DNA from 3 places in the Solibacillus sp. iso_87 genome. Region 3 is predicted to be linked to each of the others. Evidence: riboswitches for the same ligand, from Rfam matches in the RefSeq annotation. Region 3 holds a riboswitch; each other region holds the start of a gene.

Region 1 (4,261 bases), 1.3 Mb from region 3:
ATTAATTTTCTATGGAGATCCGCAGCTGGAAATTGATGAGGATGGAAAACCATATTACATCCGTTCTTACGGCGAATTTATTTCGGCACGTAACGGCTTTGATGTAAAAGGGGTTGTGCTTGTTGATGCGGAGACGGGTGCAACAGAGAAAATTGCGATTGCAGATGTACCGGCATTTATTGACGGTGCTGTATCACCGGAAACAGTAAGTTTGCAAAACAGTTATTATGGTAACTATGTTCATGGCTTCTGGAATAGTCTTGTCGGCAAAAAGGATGTTAAGTTGCCGAGTGATGAAGGTACGGAAGCAAATGTAAGCCCGGTCTTTATGGAAGACGGGGAAATGTATTATTTCACTGATTTTACAAGTCCAAAAGAGGGCGTTGACTCGATGCTTGGTTATGCATTAACGCATGCACGTACTGGTGAAGCAACATACTATACCGGAAATCTGGAAGAGTCCTATATGGATTCACAAGGGGCTCTTGAAATTATCGAGAAAAAATTTATTGAAAAAGAATGGGAAGGCGAAATGCCGATCCTTTACAATTTCTACGGTGAAGCGAGCTGGCTGTCAGCTGTACTTGATGCGAACGGATTCCTGCAAAATTACTTCATCGTGTCTGCAGCAAATCCTGAAATTTCGGCATTTGGTACAACACCAAATGAAGCGTTAAGACTTTATAAAACAGCGCTAAGCCGTGGCGGAAGTACGGTAGACGGTACTTCGAATGCCGAAGAAGCTAAGGCAACGGTAAAAGTCGTGCGTGTTTATAAAGAGCGTGTAGGTGATTTCACAATTGTATCATTCCTGGCGAACACAGGTGAAAACTTCATCGTTTCTACAGAAGTTGCACCATTTGCGATTTACTTGCAAGAAGGTGACCAGGCGACGATTACGTATGCGAAAACAGGAGAAGATTTCCAGCCTGTAAAAGCATTACAGATTGAAGGGTTGAAATAAACAAAAGGAGTATGCCATTTTGCGGCATGCTCCTTTTTATTAGCTTACTTCCAAGTAAAGCCTTGTGAAGCAAGGAACTCTTTAATATGAGGACGGTTTTGTTCAACTAAGTAATCAGCCATTTGTTTCGTCCATGTTGCCGTCTTCTGATTTGAAGAACGGCTGTTATAATAATCTTCCATAATTCCATCGTATTCCTCTAGAAGCGTCTCGTATTTATCAACGTCATAACCATTTTCATGCAATACTGCAGCTACCGGTAAACGCGGCTTTGTTTCATTGCGTTTTGTCGGTGTACCGATTGTCATCGCAAATAATGGGAAAACGTATTGCGGTAAATTGAACAGCTCGCTGATTTCCTTAGGATTTGTACGGGCACCACCGATATAGCAAATGCCGTAACCCATTGATTCAGCTGCAATAACGAAGTTTTGGGCAAATAATGCAACATCTGCTACCCCTACAAGTACGTTTTCAGCCGTGTCAGCAGAAATATCGACCCCGTGCTTTTGACCTGCTACTTGCAGACGTTTGAAATCTACGCAAAACAAGAAAGAGGCACCCGCTGTTTTGAACTGGAATTCGTTTTTAGACAGTTCACCAAGCTTCGTTTTCTTTTCTTCATCCGTTACCCAGATGACACTGTATGCCTGTACAAAATGCGAACTTGCCGCCATTTGCGCTGTTTCGATTAAATCGATGACTGTTTCTTTTGAAATTTCCTCACCTGTATATTTACGAACAGATGTATGACTGCGTAATAATTCTTTAGTATTCACGTGAACATCTCCCTTTTATGTAATAAGTAACTTGTATATCCTTCAACCTTATTTTAGTCAATATTTTACTTGAAGTCGATTATTAGCGTCTGTTCAATTCATAGGGAGGAGATTTTTGCATATCGTTAAATACAGATAAGAGTAATCAGAATAGAAATCTGAAAATTTTAATTTTTTGTGTTGACATATCGGATTAGTATGTTTTATACTGAGACTCAACGATGGAACACAAATCACATAACTCTTATCAAGAGCGGCGGAGGGAATAGGCCCTGAGATGCCCGGCAACCAGTAAGTGATGAACTGACTAAGGTGCTAAATCCTACAAAATGGACAATCATTTTGAAAGATAAGAGGAGGCAAACTTGCTCATGCGCAACCCTCTTCTTAACTGAAGAGGGTTTTTTTCATTTAAAAAATCCTCCTCAAAAAACACCGATTTCACCATCGATTAAATTTTTGGGGGTAATAAAATGACAAATTTAAGACCAGAAACTTTATTATTACACGGGGGTCAAAAGCCAGACCCGGAAACAGGGGCAATCGCAGTTCCGGTTTACCGTACAACGGCCTATGCATTTAACGACACAGCTCATGCGCAACGTCTATTTGCATTACAGGAAACAGGAAATATTTATTCTCGTATTATGAACCCGACTGTCGGGGCATTTGAAGAACGGGTTGCTTTATTAGAAGGGGGCACAGCTGCAGTAGGGCTTTCATCTGGCGCAGCAGCAGTGGCATTTTCGATTTTAAACGTAGCCGGTGCAGGGGATGAAATTGTTGCGGCAGGTTCACTTTACGGTGGGACTTACAATTTATTCGCAACTACATTGCCTCGCTACGGTATTACAGTAAAATTTGTGGATGAATCAGATCCTGCAAACTTCCAAGAGGCAATCACGGATAAAACGAAGGCGATCTTCGCTGAAATTATCGGAAATCCAAGCTTGAAAGTACTGGATATTGAAGCGGTAGCAAACATCGCTCATGACAACGGTCTTCCTTTATTAATCGACAGCACATTTGCTTCCCCGTACGGAAGTAATCCGATCGAATTCGGCGCGGATGTTGTCATTCATTCTGCAACAAAGTGGATTGGCGGTCATGGAACGACAATCGGCGGAATTGTCGTTGATGCCGGGAAGTTTGACTGGACGCAAGGAAGACATCCAGGATTTACAGAACCGGATACTTCTTACCATGGTCTACGCTACGGAATTGACACAGCAGGCGCTGCATTTGCGACAAAGCTTCGTGTTCAACTATTGCGTGATTTTGGTCCAACATTATCTGCTGACGCGGCATTTAACTTCCTGCAAGGACTTGAAACGCTTCATTTGCGTATTGTCCGTCACAATGAAAACACACAAAAAGTTGCCGAGTATTTAAGAAACCACCCATTTGTGGAATACGTAAATTACAACGGCTTTGAAGATTTTGCGACACATGATTTAGCGAAGAAGTATTTGAAAAACGGCTTCGGATCAATTATTACGTTCGGCATTAAAGGCGAACGTGAAGCAGGGCGTCAAGTAATTGATAACGTGAAATTGTTCTCACATGTAGCAAACGTTGGGGATGCCCGTTCGTTGATTATCCACCCTGCAAGTACAACGCACCAACAGTTATCTGCGGAAGAATTAAAAACTGCCGGCGTATCGGAAGAGCTCATTCGCTTATCGATCGGGTTAGAAGCAGCAGAAGATATTATCGCAGATTTAGAGCAGGCATTAGCGAAAGTTGCGATTGAAGTAGGCGCAGAAACAAACGCATAAAACTTAAAAAGGCTTAGCTTTTCCCATTCGAGAAGCTAAGTAACTTTCAGAAAATTAATTCCTACTATTTTCATAAGTTTTATTGACAAATGTAATACCGAGTAATACAATTGGAATAATAATATTACCAACCGGAAAAAATTTAAAGTGATGTTGCAGCATCATTGGAAGAAAAGGAGTTGTTCAACATGGGGAAAGTATACAGTGCACAAAACGTTGCTGCCTATATTATTTATGAACTAAATGACGTAAAGGAATTTGTGAACGCTTGCGCGATCCAGCAAATTTTGGCGGATGTGAATACTATGTGGCAGCATGTTTTTGGACACAGTGCTTTCTCAGAACAAGCTCACGATCATGCCACAGCGGGTTATGTTATAAAAGAAGTTGCCGAAGAATACAAAATTCATGGTACAGCCCATATTTTATCGCCAGCCAGAGAATGGTTCTTAAAATATGGTGAATTTCAGTTAGTGGAGCGCCCATACGCGGTCCCTAACTACTCGGCAAAAGAGGAAATCGTCATGACCAAGATTTTAACTGCATATCGTTTACGGGCATACAATGATATAAACGTGGCAGTATAAAATAATTCCGGAACACTAGCGAGCCCCCTTGCTAGTGTTTTTTATTTTTTTTACGGTGTATGCCGTTTATTAGAAGAATAGAAACGGTTATTAGAAGAAGTTTTGGGGATATTAGAAGAAATGGTGATGTTATTAGAATTTGGATGAACTTGG
Region 2 (4,261 bases), 1.1 Mb from region 3:
ATGCGATCAATGAAAAAATCGATCCATCGATTACGCTGAACCATTCCACAGATGAGCTGGAAGAACTGCTCGCAACAAATGAACTGGATCAGATGAAAACTGAAACACAGCACCAAAACCGTGAAAAAGTGGAACTACAACTGAACAAAAAAGCGGAAGAGCTGGCAGTTTTAAATGAACAGATTGCCCTTGGTACTGAGACTGTAGAACAGTTAACAGTGCGCTTTAAAGGAATCAACAGCGAAGGCGTCCAGCTTGAAAAACGCCGGACAGAACTCGAACAGCTGACAAAACTGAACCCTGAGCAGGCGATCATTGAAGTAAACGAAAAGATTACACTTCTTACAGAAAAGATCGAGACGCTTGAAGTGAAAATTAGTTTGCTTCCGGTAACGGCAGAACTTCAAAATGAATGGCACGGTTTACTGAAAAATGCCAATGCCCATGACTTGGACGAAATCCGCAAATTGTATGTGAAACATGCCAATGTGATCGGCACAACTTGTGTTGCATCGGCAAATAAAGAGTTTATGGACAACTATCCGACATTTGATGTCGTTATTATTGATGAAGTTTCGAAAGCAACACCACCGGAACTGTTACTGCCGATGTTAAAAGGCGCAAAAATTATTTTAGTTGGGGACCATCACCAGTTGCCGCCGCTTGTAGGCGATGCGACATTTGAAGAGACATTGGAGCAAGTTGTGAAGGAAAGTACAACATTTGAAGAAAAACGGGAGCTTGAAAAGTTACTGGAAGAATCATTGTTTGAACGTCTTTATAACAATTTGCCGTCCCAAAACAAAACGATGCTCGCCCTTCAATACCGTATGCATAAAAATATTATGTCAACTATTACACCGTTCTACGAAAATGAATCCGAACAGCTGCAATGTGGTTTGGAAGATTCGGATGCCGTACGCGATCATTTCCTTGAAACTTCAAAAATTACACGAAACCACCATTTACTATGGCTTGATATTCCGAACGCCAAGCCGTATTTTGAAGAGCGTATGAAGGAAGGTTCGAGTTTATTCAATTTAGCTGAGCTGGAACAGATTAAACAGCAGCTGCTAGAATTGAATGCCGCAACAGAACAGGCGAAAGCACAAGGGCTGATTCCGCAAGACGCATTAAAATCGGTAGGTGTTATTTCATTCTACGCGGAGCAGGTGAAGCGCATCAATCGTCTGATTGAACAGGAAATCAGTGTACCGCATTTACACATCCGTACAGGATCTGTCGATAAATTCCAAGGGATGGAGATGGATGTGATTATCGTCAGTTTGGTGCGGAATCATGACAATGAGCGTGGAGAAATCGGGTTTGCGAAAGATTACCGACGCTTGAATGTTGCATTATCACGCGCACGGGAACTGCTCATTATGGTCGGCAGTACGGAAATGTTTACAAAGCGTCCAAAGAGCGCGAAAACACGGGATATGTATGCCCATGTATTAACGACAGCAAAAGAGCAGGACGGCTATTTTGCTGTGTAGAAACAGGGGGATTGAATGGACTTACAAAATACAGTGATACAACTGCAGAAAGAACTCATCCAAAACCCGTCCATTGAAATCAAAAAGCAAATCCAATATGCCATTCCGATTCACACATTGGAAGTGAAATATCATCCGGTAATGCGCAATGCCATGGATATTTTAATGAAGATGATGCTCATTTCATTTGAGAAGGCGAAGCTGAAAAATGTAGAGCTTTTAGCTGAAATTTTATTGGTGGAACCGTTATTTATTCATGATTTGACGAATAAAATGTTACGACTGGGCATGATTGTGAAGGAACAGGAATTTGCACTTACTGCTAAAGGAAAAGCACAGCTGGAATCGGGCATTTTTGAAGAGGAACTTGAAGAAACAAGTTATTTTATTCAATACAGCCCGATTCATGAAAAGCCTTTGGAGGGCAATCTGGAGGAATTTGCGGATTTGGAAGAGTTTCCGGAGCCTTTTCCGACAATCGAAACAGAAGAAATCGAAGCGATTGAAGAGACGGTGCTGATTGAGTTCATTCAACAGCAACTTTCCGAACAACCGGTGGCAGATGATGAAGTACCGCACTATATTACAAGTGTTGTTTCAACGGAATCGATCCAGATTAATGATATACCGGTCCTATGTTTTTTACTGTTCGACCAAAAAGAAAACAGGCATTTTGTACGGGTATACAATACTTTGACACGTGTTTGGGATGAACGGCTGGAGACAATCTTATTTACTATAGAAAAAGAGCAGCTGCAGGAAGAGTAAAATAATATTTTTGGAATTATTGCAAAATTACAAAGTACATGATACACTAATGACAATTTAATAGTCTTATCAAGAGAAGCGGAGGGACTTGGCCTTATGATGCTTCAGCAACCTCTAGTCCAACTAGAAAGGTGCTACTTCCAGCAAGGTGTTGACCTTGGCAGATAAGAACGGGTAAAAGCCCCTCTCAATTCTGTTTTGCTGGAGTGAGAGGGGCTTTTTATATTGTTCTGGAACGGTTCGTATCGCTCGTAAAACAATGCATTGCCTGAACACGACAGATTATTAAAAGTTTATTGAAATAGTTTATGAGGGGGAAAGTGGAATGCCGATTAATATTCCGAAACATTTACCGGCGGGTGAACTGCTTAGAAAAGAGAAGATTTTCGTTATGGAGGAAGACCGTGCGAAAACGCAACAAATTCGACCGTTAAATATTTTAGTGTTTAATTTAATGCCTGAAAAAGAGAAAACCGAACTGCAATTGCTGCGCTTACTCGGTAATACTCCGTTACAGGTAGATGTGACATTTTTAAACACGGCTACATACGAATCAAAAAATGTCTCCAAATCGCATTTAGATACTTTTTACCGGACGTTTGACCAAGTGAAGCACCGTCGTTTTGATGGACTGATTATTACAGGAGCGCCAGTAGAGAAAATGGATTTTGAGGATGTAGGTTACTGGAATGAAATTACGCATGTGATGGACTGGGCAAATGAACATGTCACTTCAATCATGTATATATGTTGGGGCGCTCAAGCTGCCCTGTATCACCATTTTGGCATTGGAAAATTCGAATTGCCGAAAAAGTGCTCCGGTGTTTATTCCCATGTAATCACGGATTTAACAGTAGATTTAGTAAGGGGCTTCAGTGATGAGTATGTGGCACCTCATTCACGTCATACATCGGTTTCGATTGATGAAGTGAGGGCACATCCTGACTTGCGTTTACTAAGCTATTCGGATGATGCGGGCGTGTTTATCGTTCAATCGAAAAACAATAAACATATAATGATTACAGGGCATCTGGAATATGATGCAACGACATTATCAGATGAGTACTTCCGCGATGTTGAGAAGGATCCGGACAATACGGAAATCCCAATCAATTATTTCCCGAATAACGACCCGCTGCAGTCACCGAAAAATGTTTGGCGTGCCCATTCGCATCTGTTGTTCTACAACTGGCTGAACTACTACGTATACCAAGAAACACCGTATGAATGGCATTACGTCGATGAAAATATTGAATATCATATTTAATGCTTATAAATGAAATGAACCAGCAAGAGACGGACTCCTGCTGGTTCGTTTTATTTAATTGCGACCCAGGCACGTTCGCGTTCAATCTGCAAACTGATTTCCCGCCCGAAGAAATCGCTTAATAATTCGTCTGTTAAAACAACTTCGCGTGCATTGGCTTCGACATTTTTTCCGTCTTTCATTAAAAGCACATGGCTAAAACAAGGCAGAATTTCTTCTACATGGTGCGTTACATAAATAAGGGTAGGGCCGTTTTCTGCTTCAGCAATCTGTTCAATCGTTTGCAGCAAGTTTTCCCGTTCGATCAAGTCCAGACCGCCACACGGCTCATCCAATATTAAAATTTCCGGATCTGCCATAATGGCCCTTGCTATTTGAACACGCTGGCGTTCACCTTGTGACAAATGCTCGAATGATTTATTCGCTAAATGGTCACAGTGAAAATGCTTCATAATTGAAACCGCATGATCAATTTCTTCTTCCGTCACATCATTGAAGAGACGAAGGGCACCGAATTTGCCGCTGAGCACGATTTCAATCGCGTTATCCTGCCAGTTGAAGTTATCGATCATCGCATTACTCACCCAGCCAATTCGTGTCCGCAGTTTCGGTATATACGTCTTGCCGTATGTTTCACCAAGTACTTGGACTTTACCTTCATTTGGCCAAATATAGCCGTTAATTACTTTCAGCAACGTTGTTTTACCCGAGCCGTTTAACCCTAAAA
Region 3 (4,261 bases):
AAAATTCATCCAATATCCGAAATGTACAACTTGTAAAAAAGCGCAAAAATGGCTAGATGAGCAAGGTGTGGACTATGAAAATATTCATATTGTTGAGCAGACACCATCTAAAGAGGAACTTAAAGCAATTTACGAAGCAAGTGGAGTGCCATTGAAGAAATTTTTTAATACATCTGGCGTGAAATATCGTGAATTAGGCCTAAAAGATAAATTACCTACAATGTCTGAAGATGAGCAATTAGAGCTGTTAGCATCGGATGGTATGTTAATTAAGCGACCAATCGTTACAGATGGTAAAAAATTAACTTTAGGATTTAAGGAGTCTGACTTCTTAGAAACTTGGAAATAAACAGTTATTCACATTGTATTTCCGAACGAAATATGGCAAAATGAACTTGAATGTACTACATATAACATGGAGGTTTTCGAATGAGCACACCTAAAGAATTACGTTATTCAAAAGAGCATGAGTGGGTTAAAATTGAAGACGGTAAAGCGACAATCGGTATTACAGATTTCGCACAGTCTGAATTAGGCGATATCGTATTCGTAGAGTTACCTGAAGTAGGCGATGAAATTTCAAAGGATCAGCCTTTCGGTAGTGTAGAGTCTGTTAAAACAGTTTCTGAACTATATGCACCACTTTCAGGTAAAGTTGTAGCAATCAACGAAGAATTATTGGACAATCCAGAATACGTAAATGAATCTCCATACGGTAATGCATGGATGGTTACTGTTGAGTTAACAAGTGAAGCAGAAGTTGATGAATTATTAGATTCAGACGCTTACACTGCTTTAATCGAACAATAATCTGGAACACTAAAGCCTTCTAATTAAAGGTTTTAGTGTTTTTTTGTTATTCTATATATAATGTGACGGATGAAAGGAAGCGTGTAAGGATGGGAAAGTGTATCGTTGTAGAAGGTCGTGCCGATAAATTGAGATTACTCCCGATATTAGCTGAGGACGTGACGATTATTTGTACAAATGGCACAATAAGCGAAGTCAATTTGATTGATTTATTGGAAGAATATGAGCAAGATGAAATTATCACGATGTTTGATGCAGATAAAAACGGTGAAAAGTTACGTAAACTGATGAACCGTGCATATCCCGAAGCGACACAGCTTATCATACCTCACGAATATGTAGAAGTAGAAAAAACACCTACTAAAATCTTAAAGGATATTTTACTACAGGCAAAATTTTTAGTAAAAGAAGGATGACAGTATAATGGAACAATGGACGAAACAGCAGTGGGAACAGAATGTACAACAGCACGATCAGACAGCGTTTTTCTTATATACGCCTATGTGCGGCACATGTGAAGTGTCGGAAAAAATGTTGGATGTAATTGAGAAATTACTCCCAGATCTCCCTCTTGGTATGGCAAATATCAATTATTTAGGGGATTTACCATATGAATTGAAAATTGAAAGTGTACCTTGTTTAATCGTTTCAGACAAAGGAGAACTAACGAATAAGATTTATGCATTTAAATCCGTACCGTTTTTGTATGAAATATTAAAAAAGTAATTGACGTAGTCTCTTTGTCGTGATAAAGTAACATTCATAATAATAAAACTTAATAACGTTACTCTTATAAAGAGAGGTGGAGGGAAGTGCCCTATGAAGCCCGGCAACCAGCGTTTACGCAAAGGTGCCAATTCACACAAAGTTTAAACTTTGAAAGATGAGAGAACGGTTTACCGTATAAATATATGTGAAACCTTTCTACTTGTCGTGGTAGAAAGGTTTTTTTTATTCAACGGAGGTTTTGGATGAAAAAAGAAGATGATTTTGAAATAGCAGGCAGGTTATTTCGACTTAGAAGGAGTACAACTGATGATTGATATACAAAATATTACTAAAGTGTATAACACGAAAAACGGTAAACTTACAGCAGTTGATAATGTAAGCTTATCGATTAACAAAGGAGAAATATACGGTATTATCGGCTACAGTGGTGCCGGTAAAAGTACAATGATTCGCTTGCTGAACGGTTTGGAAAAGCCGACAACAGGTTCTGTCATTGTAGGTGGCCAGGATATTGCAAAAGCTTCCGGGGCAAAATTACGAGAAGCACGTCAAAAAATAAGTATGATTTTCCAGCACTTCAATCTGCTTTGGTCACGTACAGTTGAAGAAAATATCGCATTTCCACTTGAAATTGCGGGTGTTTCAAAAGGTGATCGTGAAAAGCGAGTACAAGAGCTAATTGAACTTGTTGGTTTAAAAGGGAGAGGGAAAGCGTATCCTTCTCAACTTTCAGGCGGGCAAAAGCAGCGTGTCGGCATTGCACGAGCGTTGGCAAACAATCCGGAAGTGCTTTTATGTGATGAAGCGACTTCAGCGCTTGATCCTGAAACAACAGATTCGATTTTGGAATTGCTGCTTGATATTAATAAAAACATCGGACTTACAATTGTACTCATTACACATGAAATGCATGTTATCCGTAAAATCTGTAACAGAGTAGCTGTTATGGAAGCCGGAAAAGTAGTGGAACAGGGAGATGTATTGCAAGTGTTCCAGCATCCTCAAGCACCGATTACGAAAAACTTCGTATCTCAAGCTTCTGGTGAAACACAGGAAACACAAGCATTACTTGAACAGATTTTAGCTAATTATCCAGAAGGCAAAATCGCTAAATTAACATTTGCCGCGGCAACGACAGAACAGCCTGTCATCTCACAAATAATTAAGCAATTTGACGTAGTTGTAAATATAGTGCATGGCAAAATCTCGAATACAACGGGCGGTTCGTTCGGTACATTATTTATTCATATCGATGGCGAGCCGAAAGCAGTCGCGGAAGCATTGAGCTTTTTAGCGAAGCAAGAAATTCAGGCGGAGGTGATTGAGCATGTTTAATCAATTATTTCCGAACGTAGATTGGGGTAAAATGCTCGAAGCAACATATGAAACAATGTATATGACGGCTGTTGCGACAGTCATCACATTTATACTCGGAATTCTGATTGGGATAGTCTTATTTTTAACGAGCGACAATCAATTATGGGCAAATAGAATTGTACACTTTTTGACAGGATCACTCGTAAATATTTTCCGTTCGATTCCATTTATCGTCTTAATTATTTTATTAATTCCGTTCACAAAGTTTTTACTAGGAACAATCCGTGGCGCCAATGCAGCATTACCTGCGCTAATTATTGGGGCAGCACCATTTTATGCGCGCATGGTATTAATAGCATTAAGAGAAATTGATAAAGGTGTCATTGAAGCGGCCCGCTCAATGGGAGCGAAAACTTCTACGATTATTTGGAAAGTGCTGATTCCGGAAAGCTTACCGGCATTAATTTCTGGTATTACTGTTACAGCTGTCGCGTTAGTAGGATATACAGCAATGGCCGGCATTATCGGTGCTGGTGGTTTAGGAAACCTGGCATTCCTTGACGGTTTCCAGCGTAACCGGACAGATGTGACATTAATGGCAACAGTTTTAATTTTAGTTGTCGTATTCATCATCCAGTATATTGGGGATTTCATTACAGCAAGAGTGGACAAACGATAGTTAGTGGCTAATAAGGCCGTAATTATAAATATTGGTGCATCGAAACAATGTGGACGCAAACTTTAAAAAAGTGCGCGTCTACAAGATGAATAATCAGAATATAAAAACTGTTTCGATAAACTGAACAAACTAAAAAAGGGTAGGTAAAACAAATGAAGAAATTATTATCAAGTGTTATTTTAGGAGCTTCAGTACTTGCTTTAGCGGCATGTGGCGGCGAAGATGAGAAATTAGTAGTTGGTGCATCAAATACACCACACGCAGTAATCCTTGAAAAAGTTAAACCAATTTTAGAGGAACAAGGTATTGAGCTGGAAATCGAACCTTATACGGATTACGTACTTCCAAACCAAGATTTAGAAAATGGTGATTTAGATGCAAACTACTTCCAGCACATTCCATACTTCGAAGCACAAAAAGCAGATTTCGATTACGACTTTGCAAATGCTGGCGGTATTCATATCGAGCCAATCGGTATATACTCTAAAAAATATTCATCTTTAGAAGAACTTCCTGAAGGTGCAACAATTTTACTTTCTAACTCAGTAGCAGACCACGGCCGTATGCTTTCATTACTTGAAGCACAAGGTTTAATCACATTAGCAGAAGGTATTGATAAAACAAAAGCAGAAACAAAGGACATCGTAGATAATCCGAAAAACTTCGTATTCGATGCAGACACAGCAGCTGAATTATTAGTGCAAATGTACGAAAATGAAGAAGGCG

What was found. A riboswitch is a leader RNA that binds a small molecule or an ion and turns the genes downstream of it on or off. The one in region 3 is predicted to bind S-adenosylmethionine.
Region 1: linked by a shared signal. The riboswitch ahead of AC0VXV_RS01825 (O-acetylhomoserine aminocarboxypropyltransferase/cysteine synthase family protein) and the one ahead of AC0VXV_RS15330 (methionine ABC transporter ATP-binding protein) in region 3 are both predicted to bind S-adenosylmethionine.
Region 2: linked by a shared signal. The riboswitch ahead of metA (homoserine O-acetyltransferase MetA) and the one ahead of AC0VXV_RS15330 (methionine ABC transporter ATP-binding protein) in region 3 are both predicted to bind S-adenosylmethionine.

What each region holds. Positions count from the first base shown of each region.
Region 1 is NZ_CM149656.1:361,181-365,441, forward strand. Features, by position in the region: gene AC0VXV_RS01815 (hypothetical protein) at 1-964, shown strand, start outside; gene nfsA (oxygen-insensitive NADPH nitroreductase) at 1,009-1,743, opposite strand; SAM riboswitch class I at 1,985-2,099, shown strand; gene AC0VXV_RS01825 (O-acetylhomoserine aminocarboxypropyltransferase/cysteine synthase family protein) at 2,217-3,521, shown strand; gene AC0VXV_RS01830 (hypothetical protein) at 3,710-4,108, shown strand.
Region 2 is NZ_CM149656.1:1,902,769-1,907,029, forward strand. Features, by position in the region: gene AC0VXV_RS09490 (DEAD/DEAH box helicase) at 1-1,499, shown strand, start outside; gene AC0VXV_RS09495 (nucleoside-diphosphate sugar epimerase) at 1,515-2,267, shown strand; SAM riboswitch class I at 2,331-2,438, shown strand; gene metA (homoserine O-acetyltransferase MetA) at 2,593-3,534, shown strand; gene AC0VXV_RS09505 (ABC transporter ATP-binding protein) at 3,585-4,261, opposite strand, start outside.
Region 3 is NZ_CM149656.1:2,983,449-2,987,709, reverse strand. Features, by position in the region: gene AC0VXV_RS15350 (arsenate reductase family protein) at 1-349, shown strand, start outside; gene gcvH (glycine cleavage system protein GcvH) at 430-810, shown strand; gene AC0VXV_RS15340 (toprim domain-containing protein) at 900-1,226, shown strand; gene AC0VXV_RS15335 (thioredoxin family protein) at 1,234-1,536, shown strand; SAM riboswitch class I at 1,598-1,700, shown strand; gene AC0VXV_RS15330 (methionine ABC transporter ATP-binding protein) at 1,846-2,874, shown strand; gene AC0VXV_RS15325 (methionine ABC transporter permease) at 2,867-3,535, shown strand; gene AC0VXV_RS15320 (MetQ/NlpA family ABC transporter substrate-binding protein) at 3,688-4,261, shown strand, end outside.